DNA from 4 places in the Streptomyces erythrochromogenes genome. Region 1 is predicted to be linked to each of the others. Evidence: riboswitches for the same ligand, from Rfam matches in the RefSeq annotation. Region 1 holds a riboswitch; each other region holds the start of a gene.
What was found. Region 1 has a riboswitch for cobalamin ahead of metE (5-methyltetrahydropteroyltriglutamate--homocysteine S-methyltransferase). Riboswitches for the same ligand answer to the same signal wherever they lie in the genome.
Positions count from the first base shown of each region.

Region 2: linked by a shared signal. The riboswitch ahead of OHA91_RS03040 (ABC transporter substrate-binding protein) and the one ahead of metE (5-methyltetrahydropteroyltriglutamate--homocysteine S-methyltransferase) in region 1 are both predicted to bind cobalamin.
Region 3: linked by a shared signal. The riboswitch ahead of OHA91_RS13455 (ribonucleoside-diphosphate reductase subunit alpha) and the one ahead of metE (5-methyltetrahydropteroyltriglutamate--homocysteine S-methyltransferase) in region 1 are both predicted to bind cobalamin.
Region 4: linked by a shared signal. The riboswitch ahead of cobN (cobaltochelatase subunit CobN) and the one ahead of metE (5-methyltetrahydropteroyltriglutamate--homocysteine S-methyltransferase) in region 1 are both predicted to bind cobalamin.

Region 1 is NZ_CP108036.1:6,928,779-6,933,399, reverse strand. It holds gene metE (5-methyltetrahydropteroyltriglutamate--homocysteine S-methyltransferase) at 10-2,352, opposite strand; cobalamin riboswitch at 2,536-2,761, opposite strand; partial or broken gene OHA91_RS31805 (DNRLRE domain-containing protein) at 3,087-4,621, shown strand, end outside.
Region 2 is NZ_CP108036.1:634,806-639,426, forward strand. It holds gene OHA91_RS03025 (VOC family protein) at 6-410, shown strand; gene OHA91_RS03030 (ABC transporter ATP-binding protein) at 380-1,189, opposite strand; gene OHA91_RS03035 (FecCD family ABC transporter permease) at 1,186-2,247, opposite strand; gene OHA91_RS03040 (ABC transporter substrate-binding protein) at 2,211-3,206, opposite strand; cobalamin riboswitch at 3,248-3,388, opposite strand; gene OHA91_RS03045 (GNAT family N-acetyltransferase) at 3,419-3,913, opposite strand; gene OHA91_RS03050 (CGNR zinc finger domain-containing protein) at 4,008-4,589, shown strand.
Region 3 is NZ_CP108036.1:3,032,698-3,037,318, reverse strand. It holds gene OHA91_RS13455 (ribonucleoside-diphosphate reductase subunit alpha) at 1-1,474, opposite strand, end outside; cobalamin riboswitch at 1,609-1,730, opposite strand; gene OHA91_RS13450 (GNAT family N-acetyltransferase) at 1,782-2,279, opposite strand; gene OHA91_RS13445 (CstA-like transporter-associated (seleno)protein) at 2,445-2,642, opposite strand; gene OHA91_RS13440 (carbon starvation CstA family protein) at 2,639-4,621, opposite strand, start outside.
Region 4 is NZ_CP108036.1:1,959,342-1,963,962, reverse strand. It holds gene cobN (cobaltochelatase subunit CobN) at 1-2,996, opposite strand, end outside; cobalamin riboswitch at 3,037-3,164, opposite strand; gene OHA91_RS09045 (cobalamin biosynthesis protein CobG) at 3,534-4,621, shown strand, end outside.

The DNA.
Region 1 (4,621 bases):
CTCCGCCGGTCAGACGGCGCCGGACTCCTCGGCGCCCACCTCGGCGCGGACCAGGCGGGCCGCCTCGACCAGGTTCTCCAGGGAGGCCCGGGTCTCGGGCCAGGCCCGGGTCTTCAGGCCGCAGTCGGGGTTGACCCACAGCCGTTCGGCCGGGATGGCCCCCAGGCCCTTGCGCAGCAGCGCCGAGGCCTCGTCGACGGACGGGATCCGCGGCGAGTGGATGTCCCAGACGCCCGGGCCGACGTCGCGCGGATAGCCGGCGCCGGACAGCTCGTCGGCGACCTGCATGTGCGACCGGGCCGCCTCCAGGCTGATGACGTCGGCGTCGAGGTCGCCGATCGCCTCGACGATGTCGCCGAACTCCGCGTAGCACATGTGCGTGTGGATCTGGGTGTCCGGCCGGACGCCCGCGGTGGTGAGCCGGAAGGACTCGGTGGCCCAGGCGAGGTAGGCCGCGTGGTCGGCGCCGCGCAACGGGAGGGTCTCCCGCAGTGCGGGCTCGTCCACCTGGATGACGGAGGTCCCGGCCGCCTCCAGGTCGTTCACCTCGTCGCGCAGGGCCAGTGCGACCTGCCGGGCGGTGTCCGCGAGCGGCTGGTCGTCGCGGACGAAGGACCAGGCGAGCATGGTGACCGGCCCGGTGAGCATGCCCTTGACCGGCTTCGTCGTCTGCGCCTGCGCGTACGTGGTCCAGCGCACGGTCATCGGGTCGGGGCGGGAGATGTCGCCGGCCAGGACGGGCGGGCGGACGTAGCGGGTGCCGTAGGACTGGACCCAGCCGTGCTGCGTGGCGAGGTAGCCGGTGAGCTGCTCGGCGAAGTACTGGACCATGTCGCCCCGTTCGGGCTCGCCGTGCACCAGTACGTCGACGCCGGCCTTCTCCTGGAAGGCCAGCACCTCCCGGATCTCCGCCCTGATGCGGTCCTCGTAGCCGGCGGTGTCGGTGCGCCCGGCCCGCAGGTCGGCGCGGGCCGTGCGCAGTTCGGCGGTCTGCGGGAACGATCCGATGGTCGTCGTGGGCAGCAGCGGCAGGCCGAGGCGGGTGCGCTGGGCGGTCGCCCGCTCCCCGTAGGGCTGGGAGCGGCGGCCGTCGGCGTCGGTGACGGCCGCGGTCCGGGCGCGGACGGCGGGGTCGCGGGTGACGGAGGAGGTGGCACGGGAGGCCAGGTCGGCGCGGTTGGCGGCGAGTTCGGCCGCGATGGCGTCCGTGCCGCGGGCGAGGCCGCGGGCGAGCGTGGCGATCTCGGCGGTCTTCTGGCGGGCGAAGGCGAGCCAGCGCCTGACCTGCGGGTCGATGTCCCGCTCGACGGAGGCGTCCAGCGGCACGTGGAGCAGCGAGCAGGAGGCGGCCACGTCGACGCTGCCGGCCAGGCCGAGGAGGGTGCCGAGCGTGGCGAGGGACTTCTCGAAGTCGTTGATCCAGATGTTGCGGCCGTTGACGACGCCGGCGACCAGGCGCTTGCCGGGCAGGCCGCCGACGGCGGCGAGGTCGTCGAGGTTCGCGGCGGCCGCGCCGGTGAAGTCCAGGGCGAGCCCGTCCACGGGGGCCTTGGCCAGCACGGCCAGGGCCTCGCCGAGCCGGTCGAAGTAGGAGGCCACGAGCAGCTTCGGCCGGTCGGCCGCGGCGCCGAGCTCGCGGTACGCGCGGGCGACGGCGTTCAGCTCGGCCGGGGTGCGGTCCTGCACCAGGGCGGGCTCGTCCAGCTGCACCCACTCCGCCCCGGCCGCGCGCAGGTCGGCGAGGACCCGTGCGTACACGGGGAGCAGGCGGTCGAGGAGGGCGAGGGGGTCGAAGCCGGCCGCCACTCCGGGGGCGGGCTTGGCCAGCAGCAGGTACGTCACCGGCCCGACCAGCACCGGGCGGGCGGTGTGGCCGAGCGCGCGGGCCTCCTCGAACTGCGCGACCTGCCGGGAGGAGTCGGCGGTGAAGACGGTGTCCGGGCCGAGTTCCGGCACCAGGTAGTGGTAGTTGGTGTCGAACCACTTGGTCATTTCGAGCGGTGCCACCTCCTGGGTGCCGCGCGCCATGGCGAAGTAGCCGTCCAGGGCGTCCGCTTCGACGGCGGCGCGGTGGCGTGCGGGGACGGCGCCGACCATGACGCTGGTGTCCAGCACGTGGTCGTAGTACGAGAAGTCGCCGGTGGGTACCTCGGTGATGCCGGCGTCGGCCAGCTGCCCCCAGTTGGCCCGGCGCAGGTCGCGGGCCGTCTCCCGGAGGGCGTCGGCGCCGACCCGGCCCTTCCAGTAGCCCTCGACGGCCTTCTTCAGTTCCCGGTTCTGCCCCTGCCGGGGGTAGCCGTACACGGTGGCCGCACCGGCCCGTACGGCGGTGGCGGGAGTCTTGCTGGTCACGGAACTCTCCTTCGCGAGCTGTCTCCTGTGGACCCGGTGAGGGTCGGGAGCGCGAAGGGATGACGTATCGGACGGACCTCGACCGGTTACGGGAGTGCGTACCTGTGCGTACGCGCCCGCGGTCGCCCGCCTGATGTGTCGCCGACCCGCCCACGAGGTCACCGGGGTTTCCGCGCACGACGGGTCGCACACGGGCAACGGGCAGGTCTTCGGACTCGCGGGCACGCCTGCCGGTCTCCCGGCGGGCACCTACTGGCCGTCGCTTCCCAGGACCGTTGTCCGGTCCCAGTGCGTATGACGGCGGTCGTTCCCGCTCACCGCTGCGGGGCAGTCCCGGATTCCCACCGGGTTCCCTCTTACGACGCATCCCGCCTGGCGGACGGGGCGAACCAGCTGCCCGGCCAGAGTAGATGCCCTTCTCCGGCAACGGGTGGAGTTGTCCAACATCCGGATGGTGGCGTGAGACGCACGGGGCCGAGGGGGGACCGCCGAGGCAGGAGCCAGAACCAGCCGTGGCGTGATTTGGATCACTGGGTCGTGATTTGTGTCCCCCATGTCCGTTTCCGGGAACGAACTGCCTGGTCAGAGCGCTACGTTGCTCCCCTCGTACCTTGATCATCAGGTACTCGCAGAAAGACCGAGGAAGTATGGCTACTCGTTTCTCCGCGGCAAGACGCCGTGGGAGAGGGCCCTGGGGGACCACCCACTGGATAGCGGGCGGAGCGGCACTCATCGTGACCGCCACCCTGCTCCAGAGCTCGCACCCGGCCGACGCGGCCCCGGCAGCCGGGGCCAAGCCCGGCACGGTGACCGAAGAACTCAACCTCGCGCGGGCCCGCGTGGCCGCGCGCACGTCCGGCCACCGCGTGGAAGCCGTCTCGGAGCGGTCCGAGACGTCCACCACGTGGGTGAACCCGAACGGCACCCTGACGACCGAAGTGGCCGCCGGGCCGGTCCGGTTCTACGACCAGCAGGCACGCGGCTGGCGCGCCGTCGACGTGACCCTGGGCCACGGCCCCGGCGGGACCGTGGTGTCGAAGGCCCACCCGCAAGGCCTGAAGCTGGCACCGGGCAGCATCCCGCGCATGGCCAAGGCCGCGCCCAAGGCCGCCCCGGCCATCGACTACATCAGCACCGACCTCGTCACCCTGGGCGAGGGCGAGCAGCAGATCACCCTCAAGTGGAAGGGCGCCCTGCCGTCCCCGAAGCTGGAGGGGGCCCGCGCCGAGTACACCAACGCCGTCCCCGGCGGTGACGTCGTCATCGAGGCCACCCGAGGCGGCTTCGAGCAGTTCGTCGAGCTGAAGCAGCGTCCGGCCGGCGAGAACTACTCGTACACCCTGCCCCTGGTGGCCAAGGGCCTGAAGGTGGAACAGCAGGCCGACGGCAGCGTGCAGTTCACCGACCGCAAGAGCCGGCGCACCGCGGTCATGCCGGCGCCGGTCATGTGGGACTCCACGGTCGACCCGGTCTCGGGCGAGCACACCCGCAGGGTGCCCGTGGCAATGAAGGTCGTCCAGGGCAGGGGCACGGTCGACCTCGTCGTCACGCCGGACGCGAAGTTCCTCGCGGACCCGGCCACCAGGTACCCCGTGACCGTGGACCCCTCCACCTCCTCGCTGGGCAACGTCTTCGACACCTACGTCCAGCAGGGCGAGACCGTCGACTGGTCGAACGACACCGAGCTCGACCTCGGCAACCCCGGGACGAAGAACGCCAACGGCACCTTCCGCACCGCGCGTTCGTTCATCACGTGGAACACCGCGCCGATCGCGGACGCGCTGGTCTCCGACGCCAAGCTGTCGCTGTGGAACTTCCACTCGGGCAACACCGACTGCGTCGCGCAGCCGTGGGAGGTCTGGGACTCGGGCACCCCGAGCACCGCATCGCGCTGGACGAACCAGCCCGCCATGGGCACCAAGTACGCCACCTCCACCGAGACCCGCGGCAACCCCTCCTGCGGCTCGGCACCGGACGGCTGGATCAACGCCGACGTGACCACCCTCGTGCAGACGTGGGCGTCCGCGAAGGCCCCGCTGTCCAGCATGGGCCTGCGGGCCGGCTCGGAGTCGGTCGTCGGGCAGTGGAAGCGCGTCAACTCCGCGAACGCCACATCCAACCCGCCCAAGCTGACGGTGACCTACAACTACCGTCCGCAGACCGGCACCAAGCAGGAGGCCGGCCCTCCGTTCGTCCAGGACAAGACCCCCGCCTGGCGCGTGGAGACGACGACGCCGACCCTGCGCGACACCTTCGCGGACAAGAACGG
Region 2 (4,621 bases), 6.3 Mb from region 1:
CACCCATGTCCGTACAGCTGAACCACACGATCATCCACTCCCGTGACAACCGGGAGTCCGCCGAGTTCCTGGCGAACATCCTCGGTCTCGAAGTCGGAACCGAGTGGGGTCCGTTCATCCCCGTCGACACCGCCAACGGCGTCACCCTGGACTTCGCGACCATCCCGGCCGGGTCCATCACCCCGCAGCACTACGCCTTCCTGATCTCCGAGGAGGAGTTCGACGCGGCGTTCGAGAAGATCCGCTCGGCCGGGGTGCCGTACTTCGCCGACCCGCACGGCAGGCTCCCGGGCGAGATCAACCACAACGACGGGGGCCGCGGCGTCTACTTCACGGACCCCGCCGGGCACGGGATGGAGATCATCACGCGCCCGTACGGCTACCAGGAACCCGCCGCCACGGGCAGGTAGACGACGTTGGGCGAGCCCGTGTCGGGGTGGACCTCGACGCGGGCCCGCACCCCGTACACCTCGGCCAGGAGTTCCTCGGTGAGCACCTCGGCCGGCGGCCCCGCGGCCGCGACCCGGCCGCCCGACAGGACGTACAGCCGGTCGCAGAAGGCGGCCGCGAGGTTCAGGTCGTGCAGGACGAGGAGGCCGGTGGCGGGCAGGGCCCGGACCAGGCCGAGGACCTCCAGCTGGTAGCGGATGTCCAGGTGGTTGGTCGGCTCGTCGAGTGCGAGCAGCCCCGGGTCCTGGACGAGGGCCCGGGCCACCAGGACGCGCTGCCGTTCGCCCCCGGACAGCTCGTCGAAGCGGCGGGCCGCGAAGGGGCCCGCGCCCACGGTCTCCAGGGCGTCGGCGACGCGCCGTACGTCGTCCGGACCGTCCTGCTCCCAGAAGCGCTTGTGCGGGCTGCGGCCCATGGCGACGACCTCGCGGACGGTCAGTCCGAAGGTGCCGCTCGCGTCCTGCGGCACCACCGCCACGCGCCGCGCCCGTTCCTTGACGGTGAGCCCGCCCGCGTCCGCGCCGTCCAGCAGCACCCGGCCGGCGGTCGCCCGCAGGGCGCCGTAGACGCAGCGCAGCAGGGTGGTCTTGCCGCTGCCGTTGGGGCCGACGACCCCCACCGTCTCGCCGGGCCGGGCGGTGAGGTCGATCCCGTGGAGCAGGGTGTGCCCGTCGGTCTCGTACCGCACGCCCTCGACGGCCAGTTCCACCGGCCGGGCCGGTCCGGTCCCTTCCGTCATCCGGTCACCCCTTCGGTACGGCTGGAGCGGCGCAGCATCCAGAGGAAGAACGGCCCGCCGACGAGCGCGGTGACCACCCCCACCGGTATCTCCTCGGGGGCGGCGGCCGTACGGGCGATCAGGTCGGCCAGGATCAGGAACACGGCCCCGCCCAGTGCGGCGACGGGCAGCAGGGCCCGGTGTCCGGCGCCCACGACCATCCGCGCGGCGTGCGGGACCATCAGCCCGACGAAGCCGATGGCCCCGCTGCAGGCGACGAGTACGCCGATGACGAGGGAGGTCAGGACGAACACGGCGGCGCGGAAGCGTCCGGTGTCCAGCCCCAGGGTGTGCGCGCCCTCCTCCCCGGCGAGGAGCAGGTCGAGCGGCCGGGCGAGGGTCAGGAGCAGGGCGCCGCCGACGAGCAGCGCAACGGTGGGCAGGGCCAGTTCGTCCCAGCGCGCCCCGCCGAGACCGCCGAGGGTCCAGAACAGCACGGAGCGGATCTGGTCGGGGTGGGCGGCGAGGACGAGGACGAGGCTGGTGAAGGCGGACAGGATGTACTGGACGGCGACGCCGGCCAGGATCAGCCGGCCGGTGGTCATGGTGCCGCCGCGCCGGGCCATCGCGTAGACGGCGACGAGCGCGGCCATGGACCCCACGAAGGCGGCCAGCGGCACGCCCATGCCGAATCCGGCCGCGGCCGCGCCGAAGACGATCACGAGGACGGCTCCGGCGGAGGCCCCGGAGGAGGCCCCGAGGAGGAACGGATCGGCGAGCTGGTTGCGCACGAGGGCCTGGAGTACGGTGCCCGCGACGGCGAGCCCGGCTCCGACGACGGCGCCGAGGAGGATCCGCGGCATCCGCACGTCCCACACGATGGAGGCGAAGGCGCCGGTGGGCCGGTTCCCCGACAGGCCGCCGACGACGATTCCGAGGACGCGGTCGGGGGCGATCCGTACGGGCCCCAGCGCCAGGCCCGCGATCGCCGAGACGGCGAGCGCGGCGGCGAGGACGGCGAGGACCGCTCCGGTGCGGAGCCTCACGCGGGGTTCGGGTGGAGCTGGCTCCCCAGCGATTCCACCGCGTCCGCCACGCGGACGCCGAGGACGGCGGAGGAGAGCGGCAGCACGACGAACCGCCGGTTCTTGACGGCGGGCACCTCGGCGAGCGCCGGGTCGTTCAACAGGCGCTGCTTCTTGGCCTCGACGGTGGTGCCGCCGTAGTCGTAGATGAGGACGACCTCGGGCTTGCGCTCGATGACCTTCTCCCAGGCGACGTCGCCGAAGGTGTCCTTGAGGTCGGCGAAGACGTTGGTGCCGCCGGCGAGGGAGATGATCTCGTTGCCCACGCCGTTGCCTCCGGAGGTGGAGGCGGTGGCCTCGCCGGAGTCGTAGGCGAAGACGGTCGGCCGGGGCCGGTCCTTGACGCGGGCGGTCACGGCGTCGATGCGGCGCTGCTCGTCCTCGATGAGCTTCGCGCCGCGGTCGGGTACGCCGAAGGTCCGCGCGACCTCGGTGATCTCGGTCTTGAGCTGGTCGAGGCCGACCTTCCCCTCGGTGCAGTACTCCACGTTGAGGCGGGAGTTGATGCCGGACTTGGCGAGGCCCTCGCGGTCGCGGCCCTGCGCCTTGTCGAAGGCGCTGGCGTATCCGCCGTAGACGAAGTCAGGGTCGGCGCCGAGCAGGATCTCCTTGGAGGGGTACTCCTCGGCCAGCACCTTGATCTTGTCGTAGGCGGGCTTGTAGGCGGGCAGCACGGCGTCGTCGAGGTAGGCGGTGCCGGCGATCCGGTCGCCCAGGCCGAGGGCGAGCATGAGCTCGGTGGCGTGCTGGTTCATGGTGACCGCTCGCCGGGGCGGGGCCTGATAGGTGTTGCTCACACCGCAGTTGGTGAGGGCGTACGGGAAGCCGGGCGCGGCGGCGGCGTCGCCCGCGGCCCCGTCCTGCCCTGCGCCGGTTGAACCGGCGCAGGCGGTCAGGGATATCAGGAGCGCGACGGGGGTGAACGCGCGCAGGGCGGCGCGGGAACGCGACATGGCGGGGCCTCTCCGGGGGATCCGCGTCCCCTGGTCGACGTGAAGGAGCAGAGGCGGTGCGTCAGTGTCTGACTCCCGGTGTCCCGTGCGGGGACGTCCGGTCACAGTGGCGGGACCGCACCGGAATCGCACCGGTTTCCTGTCCTGCACCGCCTGGTTGTGCGCCCCAGTCTGCCAGAACGCGCACGTGGGGTGGGGCGGGGGCCCGTCCGTCATGGGCGGGGGGCGGGCTCCGGGGTGGTGATCAGGTCCATCCCGGGGTACCGGGCGGCGGCGAAGCCGGCGGCGCGGTACACGGATGCGCCCGCTGAGCTGGCGTGCAACTGGACGAAGTGGACGCCGAGTCCGTTCAGCCAGTCCACCAGCCCGGTGACGATCCGTCCGGCGTGGCCCTGCCCGCGGGCCGCCGCCTCCGTGACCATGCCGTCGATGTACCCGCGCCGTCCGTCGGGCCAGCGGGGGCCGGGCAGGTGGTACGTCACCCAGGCCATGCCGGCGGCCCGCAGGGGCTCGCCCGGCCCGCCGCCGACGACCAGGCAGGTGCAGTCGGGCCGGCTGTCCGAGACCCGGTCGGCGAACCAGCCGCGGGCGATGTCCCGCCAGGGCGCGTCGGCCGGGCCGGGATCGACGCCGAGCGCGTCGAGCGCCGCCGCGCGGAGCCGGATCAGTTCGGGTATGTCGGCGCGGGTCGCCGTACGGGGCTGCATGCTTCACGTCCTCCTGGAGGGATTCCCAACTGGCTGCATCCAGCACGGACTTTAAGTCCGACTAACGGAGAATCGCAAGATTTACCATTGCCGCATGGACATCCCAACTCCGGCGGCGGGCGAGGAGCTCTCCACCTCGCTCGCGCTCGTGAACACGCGCTTCCGGCTGCCCGGAGGGCCCTACGAAGGACTCGCACACCCGTCCGCCGCGCGGGCCTGGCTGACGGGCCACGGGCTCGCGCCCGCGGGGCCGACGCTCGACTCCGCGCAGACCGCCCGCCTGCGGGAGCTGCGCGAGACGCTGCGCGCACTGTTCGGAGCGCGGATCGGGGGCACGGCGGCGGACCCGGGGCAGGTCGCGGCCGTCAATGCCGTTCTGGCGGGCTGCCCTCCGCTGCGCCTGCTCGACTGGGGCGCGGGGGAGCCGGTACGCGTCCTGCGGCCGGGGCCGTCGCAGCCCCTGGAGCACGCCCTCGCGCTGCTGGCGGAGGACGGGATCGGCCTGTTGACCGGTGAGCACGCCGGGAAGCTCGCCGCCTGCGGCACGCCGGGCTGCACCCGCCTGATGCTCCGCTCCCACGCGGCCCGCCGCTGGTGCTCCACCCGCTGCGGCAACCGCATCCGCGCAGTCCGCCACGCCGCGGCCAAATCGATGCGCAAGCCCACTCACCAGTAGCCATCGCGGTCCGATGAATCTCCTACCCGAAC
Region 3 (4,621 bases), 3.9 Mb from region 1:
CCACGACGCGGTCGAGGAAGGTGACGGCGGTGCGGACGGTCTCGTCGATCCGCTCCCAGTCGATCTCGCCGTCCACGACGAAGGCGCCGAGGTTGACCGAGCCGAGGTTGCAGACGGCCGTCTCGCCGTCGTTGGTGACCTCGATGATCTCGGTGCACAGGTTCGAGGAGTGGACGACGGTGCCCGGCTCGGCGGTCTGGTTCGCCGTGCGGTTGGAGGCGTCCTTGAAGGTCATCCAGCCCTGGCCGGTCTGCGCGAGGGTGCGCATCATCCGGCCGTACAGGTCGCGGGCCGGCATGGTCTTGCGGGCCAGTCCGTCGGCCTCGGCCTTGCGGTAGGCGGCGTCGAACTCGTCGCCCCACAGGTCGACCAGCTCGGGCACGTCGGCCGGGGAGAACAGCGACCACTCGGCGTCGGCGTTCACGCGGCGCATGAACTCGTCCGGCACCCAGTGGGCGAGGTTCAGGTTGTGGGTGCGGCGCTGGTCCTCACCGGTGTTGTCGCGGAGCTCCAGGAACTCCTCGATGTCCGCGTGCCAGGTCTCCAGGTAGACCGCGGCGGCGCCCTTGCGGCGGCCGCCCTGGTTCACGGCGGCGACGGAGGCGTCGAGCGTCTTCAGGAACGGCACGATGCCGTTGGAGTGGCCGTTGGTGCCGCGGATCAGCGAACCGCGGGCGCGGATGCGGGAGTACGACAGGCCGATGCCGCCCGCGTGCTTCGACAGGCGCGCGACCTGGTGGTAGCGGTCGTAGATCGAGTCGAGCTCGTCCAGCGGGGAGTCCAGCAGGTAGCAGGAGGACATCTGCGGGTGCCGGGTGCCGGAGTTGAAGAGCGTGGGGGAGGAGGGCAGGTAGTCGAGGCGGCTCATCAGCCGGTACAGCGAGGCCACCTCCTCGACGGCCTGGACGCTCTCGTCCGCGGCGAGGCCGCAGGCCACGCGCAGCATGAAGAACTGCGGGGTCTCGATGACCTGACGGGTGATCGGGTGGCGCAGCAGGTAGCGGCTGTGCAGGGTGCGCAGGCCGAAGAAGCCGAAGCGGTCGTCGGCGCCCTCGGCGAGGGTGTGCTCGACCAGCGCGTCCAGGCGGCTCGCGTGCGTGCGCACGAACTCGGCGGTGCGGTCGGCGATGAGGCCCTCGCGGTGGCCGACCTCGACGGAGGCGGAGAACGAGGTGGAGCCCTGGCTCGCGGCCTCGTCGCGCACGGCCAGCGTCAGCAGGCGGGCGGCGAGCTTCGAGTACGCGGGGTCCTCGGAGATGAGCCCGGCGGCGGACTCGGTGGCCAGCCCGCGCAGTTCGGCCTCGTCGGCGGCGGAGCTGCGGCCGCGGAGCGCGGCGGCAGCGACGCGGCCGGGGTCGGTGTCGGGGAGGTCCGCCGTAAGTTCGGTGAGGGTACGCAGCAGCGTGGCCCCCGGGCCCTCGGTGTTGTCGCCAGAAACGGACTCGGCGCGCGGTGCGGAAGGCGCGATGGTCACGGCGGGAGCTCTCCCTCGCTCGGCCCGGTCATCGGCGGCGGGCGCGGGCGCATGCGGGCGTGGCAGGAGGGCACACCGCACGGCGTCCACCGGCCCAACCGCGAGGCCCGGACGTGTCGGCACCCGGGTCGGTCGATCCGGGCGCGCTGTCGGCAGGTCATCGGACTTGGTGTCCGGATGCCGGACACTTCATACCGTTGCGGGACAGTTCCGGATTCACACCGGATTCCCCTGCGGCGACAGCAGGCATGAGCATACATGTGGGGGGGCGCCGATGCGCGACCCCCCACATGTTGTGTCGGCGTGGCTACAGCTTGAGTCGATACGTGAGCAGTGTCAGGCCCTCGATGGGCGCCCAGTCCCGCTCCGGAGTGCGTACGAAGCCCAGGCGCGCGTAGATCCGGTGGGCCCCGGCCATGCTCCGCTGGGTGGAGAGGACGACGCCCGTGACGCCCTCGACGGCCCGCGCACGCTCGATGCACGCCCGCACCAGGGCCTCGCCGGCGCCCTGGCCGCGGGCCGCGTGGGCCACCGCCAGCATCCGGAACTCGGCCTCGTCCGGGCCGGCGATGTCGGCGAGCGGGCTGCCGGGTGCGGCGAAGGTCACCCCGCCGAGCACCTGCCCGTCGCGCTCGGCGACGAGCACCTCGGCCAGTGCGGCCCGCCCGGCCACGTCGCGGAGCACGTTGAGGTAGGCGTTGTCCTCGTTGAAGTCCAGGTGCCCGTCGGCGAGGTAGGCCTGCGCCGTGATCTCGCCCAGCGTCTCGTAGTCGGCGGGCACCGCCGTTCTGATCACCATGTCCATGCGGTCGAGTGTGCAGGACGGGTGTCGGGGCCCGGCGCCGTCGTCGGGGGCAGCACCGCCCCGACCCCGTCGGCCGCACCCTTCAGACCGAGCCCCTCGAGGACGGGGTGCGCTGAGGACGCCGAAGGGCCCCGCCGCGTCGTGCGGCGGGGCCCTTCGCATGTGTCAGCAGCAGCGGAAGCCCTCGCGGGGGTCCGCCTCGCGGGCGTCCGTGCGGGCGCGTTCGAAGGCGCGGCGGGTGAGGACCTCCGCGTCCGGGTCGTGGGAGCGGGCGTGGGCGACGTACCGGTCGTACGCGGCCTCCCCGGAGAACTCCCGTACGTAGAACCTGGCCCTGGCCAGCACGCTCCGTACGGTGCTCACCCCACCGGCTCCTTGACCTGCCCGCCGCCGGAATCGCGGTCGGCCGCGGCGGCGAGCCGGGCCCGCTCCTCGGCGGTCGCGATCAGGCCGGCCGGGGCGACGATCTTCGACTCGGTCCACGGGACCTCGGAGAGCTTCGCCGACCCCGGGTCGCGGACGGCCTTGACGCAGGTGCGGAGCGCGTCCGCGAGGACCACGATGATCAGCACCGCGAAGAGGGCGCACAGCACGCCGTCCACCGTGGCGTTGGTGACGATCGTGTGCATGTCGTCCATGTTCTTGGCCGGGGCCAGGACCTTGTCGGCGTCGATGCCCGCCTGGTACTTGTCGCGCTGGGCGAAGAAGCCGACCTTCACGTCCTCGGAGAAGACCTTCTGGTAGCTGGCGGTGAGGGTCACCGTGGCGTCCCAGACCAGCGGGACGCCCGTAACCCAGGCCCACTTGAGCCGGCCGGACTTCACCAGCAGCGTGGTGCAGACGGCCAGCGCGACCGCGGCCAGCAGCTGGTTGGCGATGCCGAAGAGCGGGAAGAGCTGGTTGATGCCGCCCAGCGGGTCCTTGATGCCGACCCACAGGAAGTAGCCCCACGCGCCGACCACGATCGCGCTCGCGAACCACACGCCGGGCTTCCAGCTGACGTCCTTGAAGGACTTGTGGACGTTGCCGAGGGTGTCCTGGAGCATGAACCGGCCCACGCGGGTGCCCGCGTCGAGCGTCGTCAGGATGAAGAGCGCCTCGAACATGATCGCGAAGTGGTACCAGAAGGCCTTCATCCCGGCGCCGCCGATGACGGAGGAGAAGATCTCCGACATTCCGAGTGCGAAGGTCGGCGCGCCGCCCGTACGGGACAGCAGGCTGGCTTCCTCGACGTCCTTGGCGGCCTGGGTGAGCGCCTCGGGCGAGATGGCGAAGCCGAAGTTCGTCACCGCCTGCGAGGCGGACTCGACCGTGGTGCCGATGATCCCGGGAGGGGAGTTCACCGCGAAGAAGAGGCCGGGCTCGATGATGCAGGCAGCGATGATCGCCATGACGGCGACGAACGACTCGGTCAGCATGGCGCCGTAGCCGATCATGCGGACCTGGGTCTCCTTCTGGATCATCTTCGGGGTGGTGCCCGAGGAGACCAGGGCGTGGAAGCCCGAGAGCGCGCCGCACGCGATGGTGATGAAGACGAACGGGAACATCGACCCGGCGAAGACCGGGCCGTCGCCGCGGGCCGCGAAGTCGGTGATCGAGGGCATCTTCAGCGTCGGCATCGCGATGACCACGCCGATCGCGAGGAGCGCGATGGTGCCGACCTTCATGAAGGTGGAGAGGTAGTCGCGGGGCGCGAGCAGCATCCACACCGGCAGGACCGACGCCAGGAAGCCGTACACCACCATCCAGATGACGAGCGTCTCCTTCTCCAGGGTGAAGGTCCCGGCGAAGGAGGACTCGGCGACCCAGCCGCCCGCGACGATGGCGAGCAGCAGCAGGGCGACACCGATGAGGGAGACCTCGGTGACCCGGCCCGGCCGCAGGACGCGCAGGTAGAAGCCCATGAAGACGGCGATCGGGATGGTCATGCCGATGGAGAAGACGCCCCAGGGCGAGTGCGCCAGGGCGTTGACGATGACCAGGGCCAGCACCGCCAGCAGGATGATCATGATGGCGAACACGGCGACCAGGGCGGCGGCTCCGCCCACGGGGCCGATCTCGTCCCGCGCCATCTGGCCGAGCGAACGGCCGTCGCGGCGGGTGGAGAAGAACAGCGTCACCATGTCCTGGACGGCGCCGGCGAAGATCACGCCCGCGACGATCCAGATGGTTCCGGGCAGGTAGCCCATCTGCGCGGCGAGCACGGGCCCGACGAGCGGGCCGGCGCCGGCGACGGCGGCGAAGTGGTGGCCGAAGAGAACGCGGCGGTCGGTGGGATGGAAGTCGACACCGTTGTCAAGGCGTTCGGCGGGAGTGGCCCGCGTCGCGTCGACCTTCAGTAC
Region 4 (4,621 bases), 5.0 Mb from region 1:
GTGTAGACCTCCGCCAGGTCGGCGTCCGTACGCCAGTCGCGGGAGTCGATCAGCTGGAGGATGCCCGCCCCGTACGTACCCGGGCGCGAGCCGAAGATACGGGTCGTCGCGCGGCGCTCGTCACCGTGCAGGGCCAGGTCCGCCTGGGCGTGCGCGCGGACGTAGTTCTCGGACTCCGGCTCCTCCAGCGAGGCGGCGAGCCGGACCGCGTCGTCCAGCAGTCCGATCACGTGCGGGAACGCGTCGCGGAAGAAGCCCGAGATGCGCAGCGTCACGTCGATGCGGGGCCGGCCCAGCTCCACGAGCGGGATCGCCTCCAGGCCGGTGACGCGGCGCGAGGCCTCGTCCCAGACCGGGCGGATGCCGAGCAGGGCGAGGACCTCGGCGACGTCGTCGCCCGCCGTGCGCATCGCGCTCGTGCCCCACAGGGACAGGCCGACCGAGGCGGGCCACTCGCCGTTGTCGGTGCGGTAGCGGGTGAGCAGGGAGTCCGCCAGGGCCTGGCCCGTCTCCCACGCGAGGCGGGACGGGACGGCCTTCGGGTCGACCGAGTAGAAGTTGCGGCCCGTCGGCAGGACGTTGACCAGGCCGCGCAGCGGGGAGCCCGAGGGGCCGGCCGGCACGAAGCGGCCGTCCAGGGCCGCGACCACGTGGGCGATCTCGTCCGTCGTGCCGGCCAGGCGCGGAACCACCTCGCGGGCCGCGAAGGACAGCACCTCCGCGACGTCCGCCGGGTGGTCCGCCGCGACCGAGGCCACGGCGCCCGGGGCCCAGTCGGCGTCCTCCATCGCCTGGACCAGGGCGCGGGCCTGCTCCTCGACGTCGTCCGCGGAGGTACGGGTGGCCTTCGACTCGTCCAGGCCCAGCGCCTCGCGCAGGCCCGGAAGGGCCGTGGTGCCGCCCCAGATCTGGCGGGCGCGCAGGATCGCGAGGACCAGGTTGACCCGGGCCTCGCCCGTCGGGGCGCCGCCCAGGACGTGCAGGCCGTCGCGGATCTGGGCGTCCTTGACCTCGCACAGCCAGCCGTCGACGTGCAGCAGGAAGTCGTCGAAGCCGTCGTCGTCCGGGCGCTCCGCCAGACCCAGGTCGTGGTCGAGCTTCGCCGCCTGGATCAGCGTCCAGATCTGCGCGCGGATGGCCGGCAGCTTCGCCGGGTCCATCGCGGAGATCTGGGCGTACTCGTCCAGGTGCTGCTCCAGGCGCGCGATGTCGCCGTACGACTCCGCGCGCGCCATCGGCGGCACCAGGTGGTCCACCAGGGTGGCGTGCACGCGGCGCTTGGCCTGGGTGCCCTCGCCCGGGTCGTTGACCAGGAACGGGTAGACGAGGGGGAGGTCGCCGAGGGCGGCGTCGGGTGCGCACGCCGCGGACAGGCCGGCGTTCTTGCCCGGCAGCCACTCCAGGTTGCCGTGCTTGCCCAGGTGGATCATCGCGTCGGCGCCGAAGCCGCCGTCCTCCGCACGCGCCTGGATCCAGCGGTACGCGGCCAGGTAGTGGTGCGAGGGCGGCAGATCGGGGTCGTGGTAGATCGCGATCGGGTTCTCGCCGAAGCCGCGCGGCGGCTGGATGAGGATCAGGAGGTTCCCGCGGCGCAGGGCGGCCAGGACGATGTCGCCCTCGGGGTTCGCCGAGCGGTCCACGAACATGCTGCCCGGGGCCTCGCCCCAGTGCTCCTCCACGCTGCCCCGCAGCTCGGCGGGGAGCTCGGCGAACCAGCGCTTGTAGTCGGCGGCGGGGATGCGGACCGGGTTGCGGGCCAGCTGCTCTTCGGTCAGCCAGTCCTGGTCGTGGCCGCCGGCCTCGATCAGGGCGCGGATCAGCTCGTCGCCGTCGCCCGAGACCAGGCCGGGGATCTCGGGGACCGGGCCGAAGTCGTAGCCCTCGGCGATGAGGGTGCGCAGCAGCTCCACCGCGCTGGCCGGGGTGTCCAGGCCGACCGCGTTGCCGATGCGGGAGTGCTTGGTCGGGTACGCGGAGAGGACGAGGGCGATCTTCTTGTCGCGGCGCTCGATGTGGCGCAGCCGGGCGTGGCGCACGGCGATGCCGGCGACCCGGGCGGCCCGCTCGGGGTCGGCCACGTAGGCGGGCAGGCCGTCCTCGTCGAGCTCCTTGAAGGAGAACGGGACGGTGATCAGCCGGCCGTCGAACTCGGGCACGGCGACCTGCGTCGCGGCGTCCAGCGGGGAGAGGCCCTCGTCGTTCTCCTCCCAGGCGGCGCGGGAGCCCGTCAGGCACAGGGCCTGGAGGATCGGCACGCCGAGGCCGGCGAGCGCGCCCGCGTCCCAGGACTCGTCGTCGCCGCCCGCCGAGGCGGTGGCGGGCTTGGTGCCGCCCGCCGCGAGGACGGTGGTGACGACCGCGTCCGCGGAACCCAGGGCCGCGACGAGCTCCGGCTCCGGGCTGCGCAGGGAGGAGACGAAGAGGGGGACCGGCCGGGCGCCGTGGGCCTCGATGGCCTCGCAGAGCGTGTGCACGAAGCCGGTGTTGCCGCTCATCTGGTGGGCGCGGTAGTAGAGCACGGCGACCTCGGGGCCGTCCGTGCGCTGCGCGGTGCGCTCCAGGGGGCCCCAGGTGGGGGCGGCGGCGGGCGGCTCGAAGCCGTGGCCGGTGAGCAGGACGGTGTCGGAGAGGAACCGGGCCAGCTGTTCGAGGTTGGCCGGGCCGCCGTGCGCGAGGTAGGCGTGCGCCTCGGCCGCGATGCCGATCGGAACCGTGGAGGCCTCCATCAGCTGGGCGTCCGGAGCCTGTTCGCCGGTCAGGACCACGACCGGGCGGGTCTGGCCGGGGGCCAGCAGCAGGTCCAGGCCGTCCTGCCAGGCCCGCAGGCCGCCGAGGAGGCGTACGACGACCAGGTCGGCCCCGTCGAGGAGGCCGGGGAGGTCGTCGAGGGGAAGGCGGGAGGGGTTCGCGAACCGGTACGGGACGGGGGCGTCCGCCGTGTTCGCTGCGCGAGCGCTGAGCAGATCGGTGTCGGACGTCGACAGCAGCAGGATCATGCGGCGGCAGGCCTTCCTCGGGGTTTCCGCGCCCCGGGCAGTGAGGACAGCGGGAGTTCCTGACTCACCCGGCCCCATGGCTCGGCCGGGTTCACAGTGGCGGGACCGCGCCGGATTCGCACCGGGCTTCCTCCCATGTCGCCGTCCTCGGCGACGGCGGACCGTGTGGGCCGCCGGAAGGTCATCTTAGGGGCGGGTGGTCCGTGCCGGGGTGGGCGGGGCCGTGGTCGTGTGCGGTGCCCCTGCGGGGGGCTCGGCCGTGGCTTGGTCGGTGGGGCGGGCTGGTTGTGTCGGGTGTGGTGCTGCTGCGGGGGGCTCGGCCGTGGCTTGGTCGGTGGGGCGGGCTGGTTGTGTCGGGTGCGGATCCGTTGCAGGGGCTCTGCCCCCGGACCCCCGCGCCCCAAACTCCCCCGGCCACCGCTGGGTGGTACCCCCTGGCAGGGCTGGGATTTCCGGCGGTGCCCGGAGCGCGCCGGGTGACGGAGAGTGGCGGCGGACACAGTTCCGGTGAGGGGAAACGTGGGTATGCTCGCCGCCATGCCCCAGCCCCCTTCCGCCGTATCGCGGGACGAACCCGTCATACGGGACCGCGATGACGCCTGCCCCGGCGCGCTCCGGCTCCACGCGGCGGACGACGGGCACCTCGCACGCGTCCGGATCCCCGGCGGGGCGCTGACCGCGCACCAGGCCTCGCTCCTCGCGTCGGCCGCCGACCGGTTCGGCGACGGGCACCTGGAGCTCACCTCCCGCGGCAACGTGCAGCTGCGCGGCCTCGCCGACGGCTGCGGCGCCGGACTCGCCGCGCTGCTGGACGCGGCCGGGCTGCTGCCCGCGCCAGGCCACGAACGCGTACGCAACATCGTGGCCACCCCGACCTCGCAGGACGTACTGCCCTGGGTCCGCGAGCTGGACCGGCTGCTGTGCGCGAACGCCCGCGTCACCGCCCTGTCCGGCCGCTTCCTGTTCGCCCTCGACGACGGGCGCGGGGACGTGGCCGCCCTGGAACCCGACGTCACCGTCCTCGGGAGGCCCGGCGGCCGGGCGCTGGTACGCCTCGGTGCGGCCGCCGGGGCCGTGGCCGTCGCCGCACAGGACGCCCCGCGTGCCGCGCTGCTCGCCGCCGAGTACTTCCTCGATGCCGCGGACGCGGCCGGTACCCGCGCCTGGCGCCTGGCCGAACTGCCCGCCGGACACGCCCTGGACGACGCGGAGTTCACCGCCCGCCTGACCGCCGCCGGCATCGACGCGGCCCGCACCCCCGAAGTGGCCTGGCCGTACACCGCCCCGCCCCGGCCGTGGGGCCGGGGGCCGGGCCCGCGCGGCGACCTGTGCGTCCTGCCCCCGCTGGGCCGGATGACCACCGGCCAGTGGCGGGTCCTGGCCGAGGTCGCCGGTCACGGCGACGGGCTGCGGATCACCCCCTGGCGCACCGTCGTCCTCCCCGACGCCCCCCTCCGCGGCCCCGTCGACGGCCCCGCCCTGCTGGAGGAGGCGGGCCTGGTCGTGTCCGCAGGCAACCCCTGGCAGTCCGTCACCGCCTGTACCGGGCGCCCCGGTTGCGCGAAGTCCCTCGCGGACGTACGCGCCGACGCGCGCGCCCTCGTGGACCGGGCGCGCGGGCCGCT